Regions from separate parts of the Lentibacillus sp. JNUCC-1 genome, predicted to be linked through region 2. Evidence: riboswitches for the same ligand, from Rfam matches in the RefSeq annotation. Region 2 holds a riboswitch; each other region holds the start of a gene.
What was found. Region 2 has a riboswitch for cyclic di-GMP ahead of JNUCC1_RS19045 (anti-repressor SinI family protein). Riboswitches for the same ligand answer to the same signal wherever they lie in the genome.
Positions count from the first base shown of each region.

Region 1 (5,083 bases), on a different contig from region 2:
AGTTGTGCAGGAGCAAACTGTTGACCTGCTTATACTTGATATTATGATGCCAAAACTATCAGGTTATGACGTGTGCCAACATTTGCGGAAACATTACTCTCTAGTTGAACTGCCCATTTTGATGCTCACTGCCAAAAACATGATGAACGACCAATTAACCGCATTTGAAGTTGGCGCGAATGATTATTTGGCAAAACCTTGTGATCGACAGGAGCTTTTATCCAGGGTGGAAACACTGCTGAAGCTCAGCCATTTAAATCAGGATCTGAAAACACTAAATTCCCAGCTTGAAGCAAAGGTTGATGCGCGTACACAGGAACTAAGAAATGCCAACCAGGGTCTGTTGGATATGGCAAAGACCCGACGCATGTTACTGGCAAACATCGCCCACGAATTGGGAACACCTGTTACTGTGATCAAAGGCTATATGCAAGCTGTGCAGGAAGGGCTGATGGAAGAAGGGGACCCCCGTTACCTTAACATGGTAGATCATAAATTGAAGATGCTCAGCAGACTCATCGGAGACTTATCAGAGCTGTCCGAGCTTGAAGCAGGTACACTGCCCCTACACCGTGAAGCAATTAATTTAAACGATTGGCTTGAAGACATCCATATCAAGCATGAATCCTATGTGACACAAGAAAATCGTATCTTTTCTTTTAAAAAAGTCGGCAACACAGCTCTTTACAAAACATACACTTGTCATATCGATATTGGGCGCATGGATCAAATGACTTCCAACCTTGTCTGGAATGCAGTAAAACATACTGAACCGACTGAAGGTACAATTACGATGACAGTCTCTTTAAAAGAAAAGACAAGCGAAGTGATTTTGCAACTTGAAGACAATGGTCATGGCATTCATGAAGAGGAACTGCCGTTTATTTTTGAACGTTTTTATAAAGCCGCGCATAAATCAGAGGAGGACATCCCAGACGGGTCAGGTTTGGGGTTGGCTATTGCAAAGGAAATCGTTCAAGCACACGACGGCACCATCTGGGCTGAGAGTCAGCTTGGCCGAGGCACCACCTTTTTCATTGCTTTACCAATTTATACTGCATAATTGTCAAAGGAGGGTAAAGACAACCATGTTGAAAGAAACAATTCTGATCGTTGACAATGAAGAGAGTATACGAGATATGATTCAATTTTATTTAGAGAAAAAAGATTACACCGTCCTGACCGCAGCCAGCGGACAGGATGGTCTCAATCTGATAGATCTTGAACTTCCCGATCTCATATTGCTGGATATTGAGATGCCAGGTATGGACGGATTTGAAGTCTGCCGCGAAATCAGGAAAAAAAGAACCCTTCCGATAATCTTCTTAAGTGTACGCAGAAGCGTCATGGATAAAGTAAAGTGCTTTGAATTAGGCGGAGATGACTACCTCATTAAACCATTTGATTATGCCGAGCTTGAAGCTAGAATAAGGGCGAATCTTCGGCGTTATCACCAGAGGGGGACTCAGAATCCAAATGGCTTATTTTTGATGAACTTAAGATTCACCTTTCCCGCTATCAATGTTACATTAACGAGCAGCTTATCCCCCTCTCTGCCAAAGAAATGCAAGTACTCATTCTGCTCGCCAAACGTCCGCAGCAAATCTGGAGTGCCGAAAAGATATACGATCATGTCTGGGGATTCGAATCCGCTGGGGACATTCAAACTGTTAAGGTTCATATCAGCCATTTACGTAGAAAGCTCGAAGCAGACCCTGCAAACCCAAAATATATCCAAACAGTTCGTGGATTGGGTTATGTATTTGCATCTGATTGATCAATGAATTTTTTCTTTTTATGCAAATAGTTAACCAAGACTTAACCTTTGGCTGGTATATTCATTTACACAACCTGGAAAAGTCAAAGTGTTATTGACATCCAAATATATAGGGGAGGGTATTAAATGAGCGAAAATCAACCTGATAACAAAGAGCAAACGGTCTTTAAAGAAGAAGGTGCCTCTATAGAAGGCGCTCAAGCACAAGAATCAGAGAAAAAAACATCGACAGGACTCGATAGAAATGTAGCTGCACTATTATGCTACTTAGCTGGCTTTGTAACTGGTATTGTTTTTCTTGTTATTGAAAAAGAAGACCGTTTTGTCCGATTCCATGCCCTGCAATCGATTGTTACATTTGTCATCATATTTGTAGCAAGCCTCGTACTGACAGCCATTCCGCTGATCGGCTGGATCATCGGGCTTCTGCTTTCACCGCTTTCCGTTGTGTTGTGGATTGTGTTAATGTTAAAAGCTTATCAAGGAAAGGAATTCAAGCTTCCTATCGCCGGGAATATAGCTGAAAAACAACTGGATCAAATGGGCAATAAATAGAGTGAAAACAACCTTTTAACGACTGCCAATTTTCTTAGTGACTCGCATAGGAATTTCAATAAACGTATTCTGAAAAAGGCAAACTCATTGAAAGGTGAGGACGCAAAATCACAGGTCTAATGTTGGTGGTACATCAACAATGACGGCTGGGTTACCGGGACATTCTGGGGGCGGGAATGTGGTTATGTCTGATCAAATACTCGATGAAGAGTGGTTGGAGTTGATTAAAACAGCAAAACTTTTAGGACTTACTGCAGAAGAAGTCAGAACGTTTCTATTAAAAAATACTAAAAAAGCTAATGCCTGAAACTCCTTACAAAAGCCAGGCCCAGACAAAAACAACTCGTGTCCTGGCCTGGCTTTTTATATGAGGAAATTTCATATTTTCCGTAAACTGCAAACTAACTTATGACTGCCACTGGCAACCGCTCGGGGAAAACACTCCGCGTCCAGTGGGCGCTGATGAGCCTCGGGCCCACAGGAGGTGGGTCATGAAGGCGTTGTGACAGGACGTCACGGTTTTAGCCTTCCTTCCCCTACTGCGCGCTCCGGGGCCTCACCGAGGCTTTTCATCCCACAGGAGTCTCCGCGTTTTCCCCGAGCTAGGTGTGAGAGGTTATTCTCTAACTCATATGCGAGTAGAACCGTCCAAGCCACTAAATTAAATAGAGTGATTGGAGCGGAGGGAAGTCGACTCCTGCGGGAACAGCACGAGTCCGAAGACCCCGCAGCGAGCTACACTAAGGATGGTCGACTAAGACCGTCCTTTGCGGACAACGTCGACATACCCCTTGCCGGGGCAAGGAGGCTGAGGCCGTGCCCGCGGCTAGAAGACACTGTGAAAGTGGGTTTCTTGAACAGATGTCGCACTTGAGCTGTGATAAAGTTAAAGCGACTTCCCGGAGCGCAAATCACGGTTCTCTCATCTTGAGTATGAGTCAAATATTCATTAGTTCGCAGTTTGTGTCAATTATTTATTAAAAGTGCAGATTCAGGGAGGGTTTAGTTTCCCATTAGTGCGTTTCCGTCGTTATCAACCATTGTGACGGCTTCGTCTATGATGGTTTGTGGGACGCTAATTTCGTTAAGTTCATTAAACCCATCCAATGTTATCGCAGTATCGATTGAAATGTTATATTCCCCTTGTTCTTCAGGCACTTGGGCTTCGTAATGAATTTGATATTCTTTTACAAACGCTGTATCTTGATCAATGACCATTTCATAGGAACTGTTCATTTCCTCAAGATCCATCGGTAATTCTTTCTCCAGCATTTGCAACATGTCTTTTACCCCACCGTAAAGAGAGGATCTGATTTGGTCATACTCGCCTGAAAATGTGAGCACATATTCACCCTCAGTCTCAATAACCTCAAATTGATCACTATACATAAGATGCGCCTCAATCTGTGCATCTTGTATAAATGGCGACAATTGTTGACCGCCATTGGGATTGGGAACAACACCCCACTCTACCTCATGAACAGAAGAATGGATGTAATGAACATCACTCATTTCATAGACTTCTGATACGATTGGTTTAGCAGCATTACTCTGGATTTCAAGTGCAAAATGCTTGGAATAAGGTTCTTTTAAAAGCATAGTCATATCCAGCTTCTTTTCTTCAACAACGGTCTGACCATCCATAATTTCTTTTATATCGGTCCTTCCGTTCATATGAACACTGTTCAAATCAGCCATGGCTTCAAATGACTGTCGCAGAATGGTTTCAGCGTCTATTACCATATCCTCTCCATCATTGTCATCAGTTGATTCTGCTTCTTCCGTTGTCTCTGCTTCCCCCTCCAAATCCGTGGTATCAGATTCTTCTTTATCGTCATTTTGTGCACTTCTTGTTACTTCTTTTATCGGTACATCTCCACTAGTGCTATTCACGGGAGCATTTGAGTCGTTTTGATTGCATGCCACAAGAAGCACAACGCAAAACAACATAATCAAAAGAATAAACCTTTTCAATATGCGCTCCTCCCACACATTTAAACACCACCTTATTTAACTTCTGTCTATTTTTTGGAAACACCATAAGTCACTGTTCCAGTTTGCGCTTCAAATTGGCCTATATTCACAGTGAAGTACTCAGAATCTTCATCATCCGAATTATTTGCCGAGAGCATATAGCTCTTATTTCCATCTCTTTCTGTTTTATTATCTAACTGTATCTCCAGGCCTCTGATGTCTGCATAATCTTTTACCGCGTCATATAAACTTTCACTGTCATCAGTAAATGAGAAATGAACTGAATAAACAGTTGCGTCGTCCTCTGTGATTGTATTTACCATGGTGATCTCAGCACTTTCTGGTATTGGAAACTCTTCAGGAAAACCATCAGGAAGTTCTGTGTCTTCGCCTGACTCTGATGAAAACTCCCCTTCATTTGTTTTCATCTTCATTTTTGTGTTTCCTTTCTCATCCGAATCAATATCAATACTGCCACCTTCTTTATCATTGATGCTGACTTTCCCATCTTTTGCATTACTTACATCGACAGTCGTTTCTTCACCATTCTCGTCTTTAAGAGTGAAAGTGCCACAACCAAAAAGGAGCATACCCATAGTACCGACGATCAAAATCAGCAAATATTGTTTCATTATATTTCTTCCTCCTTCTATCCTTTAATAACACATTTACATTATATGGACTGAAGGTTAACTCAAAGTTAAGAAACAAAAAATGACACTGTTCTTATGTAAAAGAACAGTGTCATTGGAGTGTTGATTCAGTAAGCTTCCAGCC
Region 1 is NZ_WHOH01000001.1:1,975,322-1,980,404, reverse strand. It holds gene JNUCC1_RS09275 (ATP-binding protein) at 1-1,063, shown strand, start outside; gene JNUCC1_RS19495 (response regulator transcription factor) at 1,089-1,784, shown strand; gene JNUCC1_RS09265 (DUF4870 domain-containing protein) at 1,904-2,332, shown strand; cyclic di-GMP riboswitch class I at 2,400-2,491, shown strand; gene JNUCC1_RS09260 (anti-repressor SinI family protein) at 2,517-2,639, shown strand; gene JNUCC1_RS09255 (DUF6612 family protein) at 3,335-4,306, opposite strand; gene JNUCC1_RS09250 (hypothetical protein) at 4,354-4,938, opposite strand.
Region 1: it holds a riboswitch for cyclic di-GMP, as region 2 does, so the genes downstream of both, JNUCC1_RS09260 (anti-repressor SinI family protein) here and JNUCC1_RS19045 (anti-repressor SinI family protein) in region 2, are expected to answer to the same signal.

Region 2 (5,083 bases):
TTAAAAAAAACGAAATACTGCGTAAAACAAAGGAAAGGAAAGAGGAACACAGCAAATCGTACGTTATAAAGCACATTTGCCTGTTTTTGACGTTTTCAATAAAGAACAAAATCAAGTACACTTCAGTTATCGTTCTCAACTAAGAGCATAGACCCAGTTAAAAAGAACGAATTGCTGGTGGCGCTATTACATACGAAAGGCGGGTGAATGTATCCGGGGGAAACTTTAAAAAAATAAAGCAGTTATTGATGCAGCAGTCGTTGGAGTATGAAATGAATCAGGTATTTCAAATGTGGCGAAAAAGTGTTGTCACACATCATATTAATAATCGGGGAGGAATTTTTAAATGAGTATTAAGAAAAAGTTAGGTATGGGCATTGCAACGGCAATATTGGGTGTCAGCTTGGTTGGCGGTGGAACGTTTGCTTATTTCAGTGATGAAGAAGTTTCAAACAATACTTTTGCAGCGGGAACATTGGATTTGGCTGTGAATCCAACAACTATAATTGATGTTGACAACCTTAAACCGGGTGACTGGATGAACCGTACATTTAAATTGGAGAACAATGGATCACTTGATATCTCTGAAGTGTTCATTCACACAGACTATACAGTCAATGATTATCATGGCGATAATACAGAGGATATGGGTAAACATATTCGTGTTAACTTTCTGAAAAACGAAGATAAAAATGGTGTTCTTCAACCAGAAGAAAATGTCATTGTATCAAGAACATTGGCTGAGCTGCAAGGCGACATGCCAGATGCTGTCAAAAACCAGATCTGGGCTTGGTTTGGCTGGGGAGATGAAGCGAGTGGCATGAAGGCGGGTACTTCTGATGACCTTTATGTCGAGTTCGAATTTGTGGACAATAATAATGATCAAAACATGTTCCAGAAAGATTCACTGGAACTTAAGTGGACATTCGAAGCACATCAAACAGATGGTGAAAGCAGATAAATCATTCAGAGAGGGGATCCCCCCCTCTCGTTTATAACGATTCATAAGACAAAAATTTCTGATTTTCTTTTTATGAATCGTCATAAGCACAGAAAGGCGGGAGCGGGCATGCGGAGTAAACGCGTTATTAAATTCGGAAAGAAAAATCGTCTGTTGATCATTCTAATGAAAACAAGCTTCATTTTCTATCTGGTCTTATTCACAGCGGGTTACATGATTTCAAGTACGACTGCCCACTTCTCCAGCACAACACAGATCAGCCAGCAGGTCGCGACTGGGACATGGAGCATATGGGATGGAAGTGATCTGGCATTCACTGAGGTGATTGATCAAGCTGAGGTTTCTTGTCCAGCGGAGATCACAACCGTGATCTCTAACAAGGGTGAGGGGGCTATGGAAGACACAAGCTTATATGAGGTGTATTATTCCGAAACCGGGAATCCGCAAGAAGATGGAGCAGCGGTAGCACTTAATGCGGGTGAAGGGATCATTGATGTTCTCGAAGCTGGTGAGATGGCTGAGCTTACATATGAGACAGATCAACCCGGCTTTTACCAGTTCGTTATTCATCAGCGTGAAGATCATCCTAGAGATGCACAGGTCTGGAGCGAAAAGATTGAAGTCATCTGTGAAACCGAGCCAGAACCTGAGGAAGAAGAACCACCAGCCACTGAAACTGACAAACAGGAAAACGAAACAGATGAAGAGCCTGAAAAAGCAAAGCAAAAAGAAAAACAACCAGAACAGCCTGAGGCAGAAGGGGAAACAGACCACTCAGAAGAGATAGAAGGAGAACCTGAAAAGAAGCAGAAAACCAAGGAAACAAACTCAGAGCAAGATTCAGCTAAAGATGAGGCTAAAAAGGAAAAACCATCAAATGACGATAAAAAGAGAGAGCAAAAGTCACCAGGCACTAAATCAGACCAATCAGAACAAACTGAGGAGCCTGCTGGTGTGAAAGAGGAGGAACCATCTTGATGAAAAAGCGGAAAGTGATGAAATGGGTCAATAATATTGTAACAACTGTATTGTTTGTGCTGCTCATCAGTGTCGCCACCATGGTGATGGTGACCAAGATTTCGGGCGGAGAGCCTGAAATGTTCGGCTATCAGCTTAAGACTGTTTTGTCAGGATCCATGGAGCCCGGTATTCAAACAGGATCAATCATTGCTGTCAAGCCTGGCGGCGATATGACACGATTCAAAGCGAATGACGTTATCACGTTTCAGGAAGAAGACGGTAAGCTGATCACCCACCGCATAACAGAAGTTCAAAACAGTGGTGACCATGTGATGTACCGGACCAAAGGCGACAACAATAATGCTGAAGATTCCAGCCCGGTATTATCCGGAAATGTGGTAGCAGAATACACGGGATTCACCGTTCCTTATGTTGGTTACCTTGTCAACGCCATTCAAACGAAGAACGGCGCATTCTTTATGCTGATCCCTGGTATCCTGATGTTGATTTACTCCGGATTCGTTATCTGGAAAGCGTTATCGGAACTTGAATTGAAACAAAAAAGAAACCAGGAATCATCTTAAACGGGCGTTGTAAAAGGAGGGGTCGGGTTGAAAAACATCTTATCGGTATGCACGATGCTGGCATTAGGGATCTGTGTTTTGATGCTGCCGGGACATACAGCTTTTGCGGAGACGGAAGAGAGCAGAGATGTTGTGCTGGACCTTTCTCCCAGTGGCTCTCTATTTAATATTGAAAATATGAAACCTGGTGATTGGGCGCCGAGAACAGTGACGGTTGAAAACAACGGATCTCAGAATTTCAGTTATACCATGCAGCTGAAAAATCAGCCATCAGATTTGTTGTTTGATGAATTATGGCTTGAAATTAAACAAGACACAGATGAATTGTACAATGGAAAACTCGCGGATTTTTCAAAGGTTACGGGCAGCTTGCAGTCAAAATCACAGGAAACGCTGGATGTCACCATCCGCTTTCCGGAACATTTGGGAAATGAATTTCAGGGCCTTAACACTTCCTTTTCTTTTGTCCTTAAAGCAGAAGGAGATGCCATAGCAAGCGGAACAGATACCGCCTACATTGATGGTATGATCGACAGCGGCACATCTGGTTTTAAACTGCCGTACACAGCAACATCCATGTTCATGTTTTTACTGGCAGGTCTTTTGACCCTGGCAGCTGGTCTGTTCATAGCAGTCTATCAGAGGAAAAGAGCCCTCAAAGCGGGTTAACGGGAATTATCGTCACAAACGTGACAAAACTAGTACACGATTGACAAAAGAAGACAGAAAATAAACATCCTTTCTATAGTATAATAGTCTCAGTAGAACATTCCCTGACAAGGGCAAACTCATTGAAAAATGACGACGCAAAATCACAGGTCTAATGTTTAACTTTACACGATGACGGCTGGATTTCCAGGGGATATGGGGCGGGAATGTGGAAAAGGTAACTTACAAACATGTATACGATGAAGAATGGGTCGAGCTGTTAAGGGAAGCCAAAGCGTTCGGGCTGACGCCCAAGGAAGTGAGGGCATTTCTGAACCGTGACAAAGAACCACAAGATATTATATGTTAAATAAAACAGGTGCAAACAGAAGGCCAATTCTTGTTTGCACCTGTTTTTTAATGTACAGAAAAATATTAGTGCCGTCACTGTACGTTCTTGCTTATGCTTTTCGGGGGTGAGCAAGACGCCTGCGCTTTTGATTCCTCCAGCTCCGGCGCCTACCCCCTCGAGTCATAAGCAAGAACGCTCCGTGGCACAGACCGCCACTGCACGTTCTTGCTTATGCTTTTCGGGGGTGAGCAAGGCGCCTGCGCTTTTGATTCCTCATAAGTTATCTGTGAAAGATATCAGGCACCCCAAACAGGTGCTTTTTTGTTATAATGAATGAACGTACTACAATGATGGAGGCGTCAGCTGTTGAACTATGCAATGAATGAGTGGAAACATATATTTAAGCTGGATCCGGCGAAAGAGATTTCGGATGAAGCGCTGGATGCGGTGTGTGAATCGGGCACTGATGCGGTCATTGTTGGCGGAACAGATGATGTGACGCTTGATGGTGTGCTTGATTTGCTGTCGCGCATTCGCCGTCACACTGTGCCGTGCATTCTGGAAATATCCAATGTCGAATCAGTGACACCGGGCTTTGATTACTATTTCATCCCGATGGTGATGAACAGCCAAGATAAGAAATGGATGATGGATGTTCAGCACGAAGCGATTAAAACGTTCAAGCCGATGATGAACTGGGAAGAGATTATGATGGAAGGCTACTGTATTTTAAATGAAGATGCAAAAGCCTTCACACATACGAACTGTCTGATGCCGGATGAAGACGATGTTCTGACCTATGCTTATATGGCAGAGCGGATGTTTCGTTTGCCGATTTTTTACATGGAGTACAGTGGTACATATGGGGATCCCGGTCTGGTGGAGCGGGTCAGCAATGAATTGGATGAAACCCTTTTGGTCTATGGGGGAGGAATTATAACACCAGAGCAGGCACAAGAGATGAAGACCTATGCAGATATCGTCGTGGTCGGCAACAGTTTATACACGAATTTAAAACAGGCCCTTAAAACGGTTAAAGCCGTTCAGGGTATGTCATAAAGGAAGGTGTGTGATCAAATGCATGAATTACTGAAAGGTTTGAATAAAGAGCAGCAGGAAGCTGTTCAGCATACAGACGGTCCTTTACTGATTATGGCAGGGGCTGGAAGCGGCAAGACGCGTGTGCTGACACACCGAATTGCTTACTTGCTCGATGAAAAGGATGTCGCCCCGCGCAATGTGCTGGCGATTACGTTTACCAATAAGGCGGCCCGTGAAATGAAAGACAGGGTGGCACGCCTTGTCGGTCCGGAAGGCGCATATATGTGGGTCTCCACCTTTCATTCGATGTGTGTGCGTATTTTAAGACGGGATATCGATCGAATCGGGTATAACCGCAACTTTTCAATACTGGATTCAGGGATCAGCTGTCGGTCATTAAACAAATTCTTAAAAACCTTAATATCGACCCGAAAAAATTTGAGCCGCGGGCGATGCTCGGGCAGATCAGTTCTGCCAAGAACGAACTGATCACACCTGAAAAATACAGCGCGGAAGTTGGCAATTTTTATGAGCGTC
Region 2 is NZ_WHOH01000003.1:184,114-189,196, forward strand. It holds gene JNUCC1_RS11285 (CalY family protein) at 347-961, shown strand; gene tapA (amyloid fiber anchoring/assembly protein TapA) at 1,070-1,939, shown strand; gene sipW (signal peptidase I SipW) at 1,939-2,505, shown strand; gene JNUCC1_RS11300 (LPXTG cell wall anchor domain-containing protein) at 2,533-3,174, shown strand; cyclic di-GMP riboswitch class I at 3,277-3,365, shown strand; gene JNUCC1_RS19045 (anti-repressor SinI family protein) at 3,383-3,523, shown strand; gene JNUCC1_RS11310 (heptaprenylglyceryl phosphate synthase) at 3,884-4,564, shown strand; partial or broken gene pcrA (DNA helicase PcrA) at 4,583-5,083, shown strand, end outside.

Region 3 (5,083 bases), on a different contig from region 2:
AGAGTGGTGCCAACGCGAATCCCGTCGATTGAAGAACTGCATTTGCCGCCGATTATGAAAGACATTACGACGCAAATGCAGGGGCTTGTGCTTGTCACCGGACCGACCGGAAGCGGTAAGAGTACGACACTGGCCTCAATGATCGCCCATATGAATCAGACGATGGACAGGCATATCATTACACTGGAAGACCCGATTGAATACATACACAGCCACAATCAATCCATTATTGATCAGCGGGAAGTCGGTTTTGACACAAACAGTTTCCTGAACGGTTTACGAGCCAGTCTCAGACAGGATCCGGATGTGATTCTGGTAGGGGAAATGCGCGATCTTGAAACCATTTCAACAGCAATCACGGCTGCTGAAACCGGCCATCTTGTGCTAGCGACATTGCACACATCCGGCGCGGTGTCGACGATTGAACGGATTATCGATGTATTCCCGCCACAGCAACAGCGTCAGATCCGGCTGCAGCTTGCTACGATTTTAAAAGCGGTCGTATCGCAGCGGCTTCTTTTGACAAAAGATGGCCTTGGCCGGCGAGCAGCAACCGAGGTTCTGGTCAATACGTCGGCGGTTAAAAATCTGATCATCAATGAAAAATTACATCAAGTCCAAAACGTCCTGCAGACCTCACGCGCACAAGGCATGCACACGCTGGAAATGGATTTGAAACGCCTGTTGCATGAAGATGTGGTCTCATACGAAACGGTCGCCCCGTTTTTGAGTGTCCAATGAAAGGGAGGGAGAGCGGATGAACTTTCAATACACCGGCAAACGTTTGTCCGGACAGCGTGTGAAAGGGAAAATCGAAGCCGAAACCGAACACGAAGCCCTGACCCTGCTTGAAAAAAACGGCCTTGTGATTGTTGATATTGCTGAAACAAAACCATGGAACAAAGATATTATCGTTAATCGCAAGCTGAAAAATGCCGATTTCGTGATCTTTCTCAGGCAATACGCCACGCTCATTAATGCCGGCATTTCGATTTCGGAAGCCACGAAAACGATGGCTAAGCAAACGAACAACCATGCACTTAAGTTGGCGCTTGAAGATATCGATAAGCATCTCGATAAAGGGGAGTCACTCTCGGTCGCCGCAAGTGAGCACCCGAACATTTTCCCTGAGCTGCTCGTGAACATGATCTATGCCGGGGAGGCGAGCGGAAAACTGGATGAGATTCTCAACCAAATGGCCGATTACTATGAAAAAGAACATACCAACCGGCGGAAATTGATCTCTGCTTTGATGTACCCGGGGATTGTAGGCATTATCACGGTTTTCCTGACCATCTTTCTGCTCGTCTTTATCGTGCCACAGTTTGTATCGATGTTTCAGTCATTCGGTGAAGAGATTCCGGCTTTTACACAGTTGGTATTAAGCTTGAGTGATGTGGTCAGTGCGTATTGGTGGATCGCAGTCATTCTCATCGTGCCGGCTGTGCTGATTTATAAATATGTGATTCAATTTCCGGAAGTGGCGTATCAGGTTGATCTTATTAAGATTCGATTCCCGTTCCTTGGACAGCTCGCACACAAAGCCGTGCTCGTTCGCATGACGCAAACGATGAGCACGCTGGTCAACAGTTCCGTGCCAATCTTGCAAGCAATGGAAATTACTGAACGTGTTGTTGGTAACAGAGTGATGCAAGACGTTTTAAGAGGATCGCGCGAATCCCTAGAAATTGGTGAGTCGATTACCCGTCCCATGCAAGGACACTGGGCATTTCCGCCACTGATCGTGCAAATGATGCAGATTGGTGAAAAAACCGGAACACTGGATCACATGCTGCAAAAAGCGGCTGATTTTTACGAGGAAGAACTAGAGCAACTGTCTAACCGGATTAAGACATTGATCGAACCACTTATGATTATTGTGCTGACTGTAATTGTCGGCAGCGTGATTATGGCAGTTGTCATTCCGATGTTCTCGTTGTTTGAAAACATTCAGTAATAAAATTGTAAAGTAGACGGGTATATGTGACAGAAATTGAAGTATCATGTAAAAACTTGTCTAAAGAGGTAGATTTTATTCTATGAATCTAGTACAATGAAAGTAGGACAAAAGTAGTGGTGCAAGGAAGGATTATCTGTATCTGGGCACTTGGATAATCTGGAGCAGCTAGTGCAACCGACGCTCAAAAACCTATTTACATAAAGGGGAGAAGCGTTATGTTGGAAAGATTGAAGAGAAGATTTAAACAGGAAAAAGGGTTTACCCTTGTTGAGCTGTTGGCTGTTATAGCGATTTTGGGAATTATTTTAGCGATTGCCATACCTAGTATTGGGAATGTGATTGATAATTCTAAGAAGGATGCAGATCAAGCTAACGTTGATTTGATATTAAATGCTGCGAGACTTGCCTACCTAGAAGAAGGACAACCAGACGAAGGAGCCACTTACACTGTTTCGGATCTAAATACAAAAGGATATCTTGCTGAAGTCCCTACAGAACCTGGAAATGAAGAAAGTGTATACTCAGGTGAAGTAACCGTATCTAAATCAGGAACTAAAATAACCTATCAATTTGATGGGGCTGCTTACCCTGAAGATACTGATGCTGAAGTTGGATCTGCGAGTGATGATACCTAAATAACTTACGCATAAACAAAACGCCTTGCAAAACCTGCAAGGCGTTTTTCAAAGCTAATATGTTACACTCATACATACTACATTATTCCTTAAGCAGGTGATCTTTTGGGCATTTTTAACAATAGCAGGGTCAATATGGTCGTAACGAACCGGGTGATCCGCTATGCTTTTCATAAAAATCATACACCCGACAGTATCGTTGTCCACGGGGAACGGGAATTGCCGGAGGGGACGATGCATGACGGGAAGATTGCCGATCCGAAAGCATTTGAGAATACGGTTCAGCAATTGGTTCAGGAACATCGCTGGAAACGTAAAGACTTAGCGTTTTGCTTGGTCGATGATACAGTCGTAATCCGAGATTTGGACGTCCCAGCAACGCTGTCCAAAGAAGAGGCTGTGGGATATGTGCGGACACAGATTGGCAACAGTTTTTATTTGCCGTTCAACGATCCCGCGCTCGCGATCGATCTGCTCGACAGTGAAGAAGGGACAACGAAAGTCCGGGTTTACGCCTATCCGAAAGATAAAATCAATACATATAAAAAAGCTTTTTCAGATGCAGGGCTGCAGCCGGTGATTGCCGATTTGACGTCGCTTTCTGTGTATCGTTACTTTTATCAAACAGCTGAAAACCCTGCTGAGCATGTGTTGTTGATTCATTGGAACCGGGATGCTTTAATGCTGACGGCGTTCAAGCACCATAAAGCTGTTTTCAGCAGATACATGAAGATTGCAGCTGACGAAGAGATGACAGCGGAACAGGCAGATCAAATCATCAACGAATATATCATTGAAATTAATCGGATCACCGATTTTTATCAATACTCGATCACAAAGGGCGTGCATCGGGTTGAACAGTTGGTCGTATCAGGCGATTTCTCATTTTTGCCAGTGGTGAAGCAAAAGCTTGCTGAACGTTTGACTTTACCGATCCATGATTTTCCGGAAACAGAGCTGTCTGATGCGTATATCGATGTGATTGGACTTGGTTTGAAGAATGGCAGTTAGAAGGTGGGCATGAGATGAATACGGAAATTAACTTTCTAGAAAAACAACAGAAACAAACGCGTCTGCCTGTTTTCCTGCTGGCCATTTTTCTCATCTTAATTGCCATCGTGATCACGCTTCTGTTTGTCCAGCGGCAAAGCTTAAACAGCGCGATACAGACAGAAAAGTCGACACTATCGAATTTGCAAGTTGAAGTGGCTGAACAGCAGGAAGCTAATGGTTCAGCACGACAGCTGGAAAGCACGCGGGATGCTTTGACCGCCATTGAGCAAAATGCGGTTCCGACAGTCAGCTTGTATGAAAATGCCCTTAACACCCTGGGGGATCCGAAGCAGTTAACCAGCATCACCTACAGTGGCGGGGAAGATTTTCAAGTTGAAGCAGCATTCGCATCACTGGAAGCAGTATCCGATTATCTTGATAAATTGCTTCAGGAACCGTATATGCTGGATGCTGAACTCACTGATGTGTCTAGAGATGGGGATGGCTATACGGCGCTGTTAACGCTGTCGATTGATTCGGGAATTTTGCGTGAGGAGTTGAGTCCGGATGCTGAGTAATTGGAACAGAACCCATACGCTCATATTAGTCGTCGTAATCGGCATTGCTGGACTGTCATACTTTTTTGGATACCGCACATTCGTAGAGCCGCTGCAGACTGATCTAAAGACGGTTGAAGATGAGACACAGCTTTATGAAACCCAGCTTTCACAGCTGACTGGCGAAGAAACAATGGATGATGAGCTGACGCGCGTTGGCGAACAGGTGCCGGCTGAAAAAGAACCGCAGACGGTTTTGAATGAATTAAGACAAATGGCGACACGCTCGAAAGTCGATATCGAATCAATTGTGTCGAGTTCCGGGGAAGCTGCCGAAGAAGCCCAGCTGAATGAAGCCCGTTACAGCCTTGAAGTGCATGCTAAAGCATTAAAGGAAATCAACGCATTTATGCACGCGGTAGAGAGCGGGGAGCGGTTTATGCGGATTGATGCATTGACTGTGGAACAGGATGGGTCAGTGGATTTATCGTTGGAGATTACAACGTTTTATTCAGGATAACTGCAACATTGAAAAAGATGAGGGGAAATGGACATGGTCGTTCATTTCTCTTTTTGTTTACAGACTTATGCGTGGCCGGATCGTTCATATGAGGTCGGCTGTCCGGCCGATTCTGTGAATGAAAATATCGCTTAACTCATGCCCATAGTGGTTTTAATGCGTTGAATATCTGCTCTATTTTTCCAAATATCATCTTTCATAATGGCCATACTAGCAGATTGTTCGGCGAGCTGTTCTTTAAGTGCACCAAATTCTTTTGCAGTAGATACAGTAAGCCCGTCCACTTCTGCTTTTAAGTGCTCCTGACCAGATCGTAATGCAGTTAAAATTTGACCGTGTTCATGCAGCTGTTGGCCATGTGTATCTAATCTTTCCAATATAGACTCAAGCATGCTGATAATCTGCGTTTCTTTATCCA
Region 3 is NZ_WHOH01000001.1:613,949-619,031, reverse strand. It holds gene JNUCC1_RS02955 (type IV pilus twitching motility protein PilT) at 1-741, shown strand, start outside; gene JNUCC1_RS02950 (type II secretion system F family protein) at 758-1,957, shown strand; cyclic di-GMP riboswitch class II at 2,066-2,148, shown strand; gene JNUCC1_RS02945 (competence type IV pilus major pilin ComGC) at 2,176-2,595, shown strand; gene pilM (type IV pilus biogenesis protein PilM) at 2,731-3,606, shown strand; gene JNUCC1_RS02935 (PilN domain-containing protein) at 3,621-4,166, shown strand; gene pilO (type 4a pilus biogenesis protein PilO) at 4,156-4,665, shown strand; gene JNUCC1_RS02925 (hypothetical protein) at 4,797-5,083, opposite strand, start outside.
Region 3: it holds a riboswitch for cyclic di-GMP, as region 2 does, so the genes downstream of both, JNUCC1_RS02945 (competence type IV pilus major pilin ComGC) here and JNUCC1_RS19045 (anti-repressor SinI family protein) in region 2, are expected to answer to the same signal.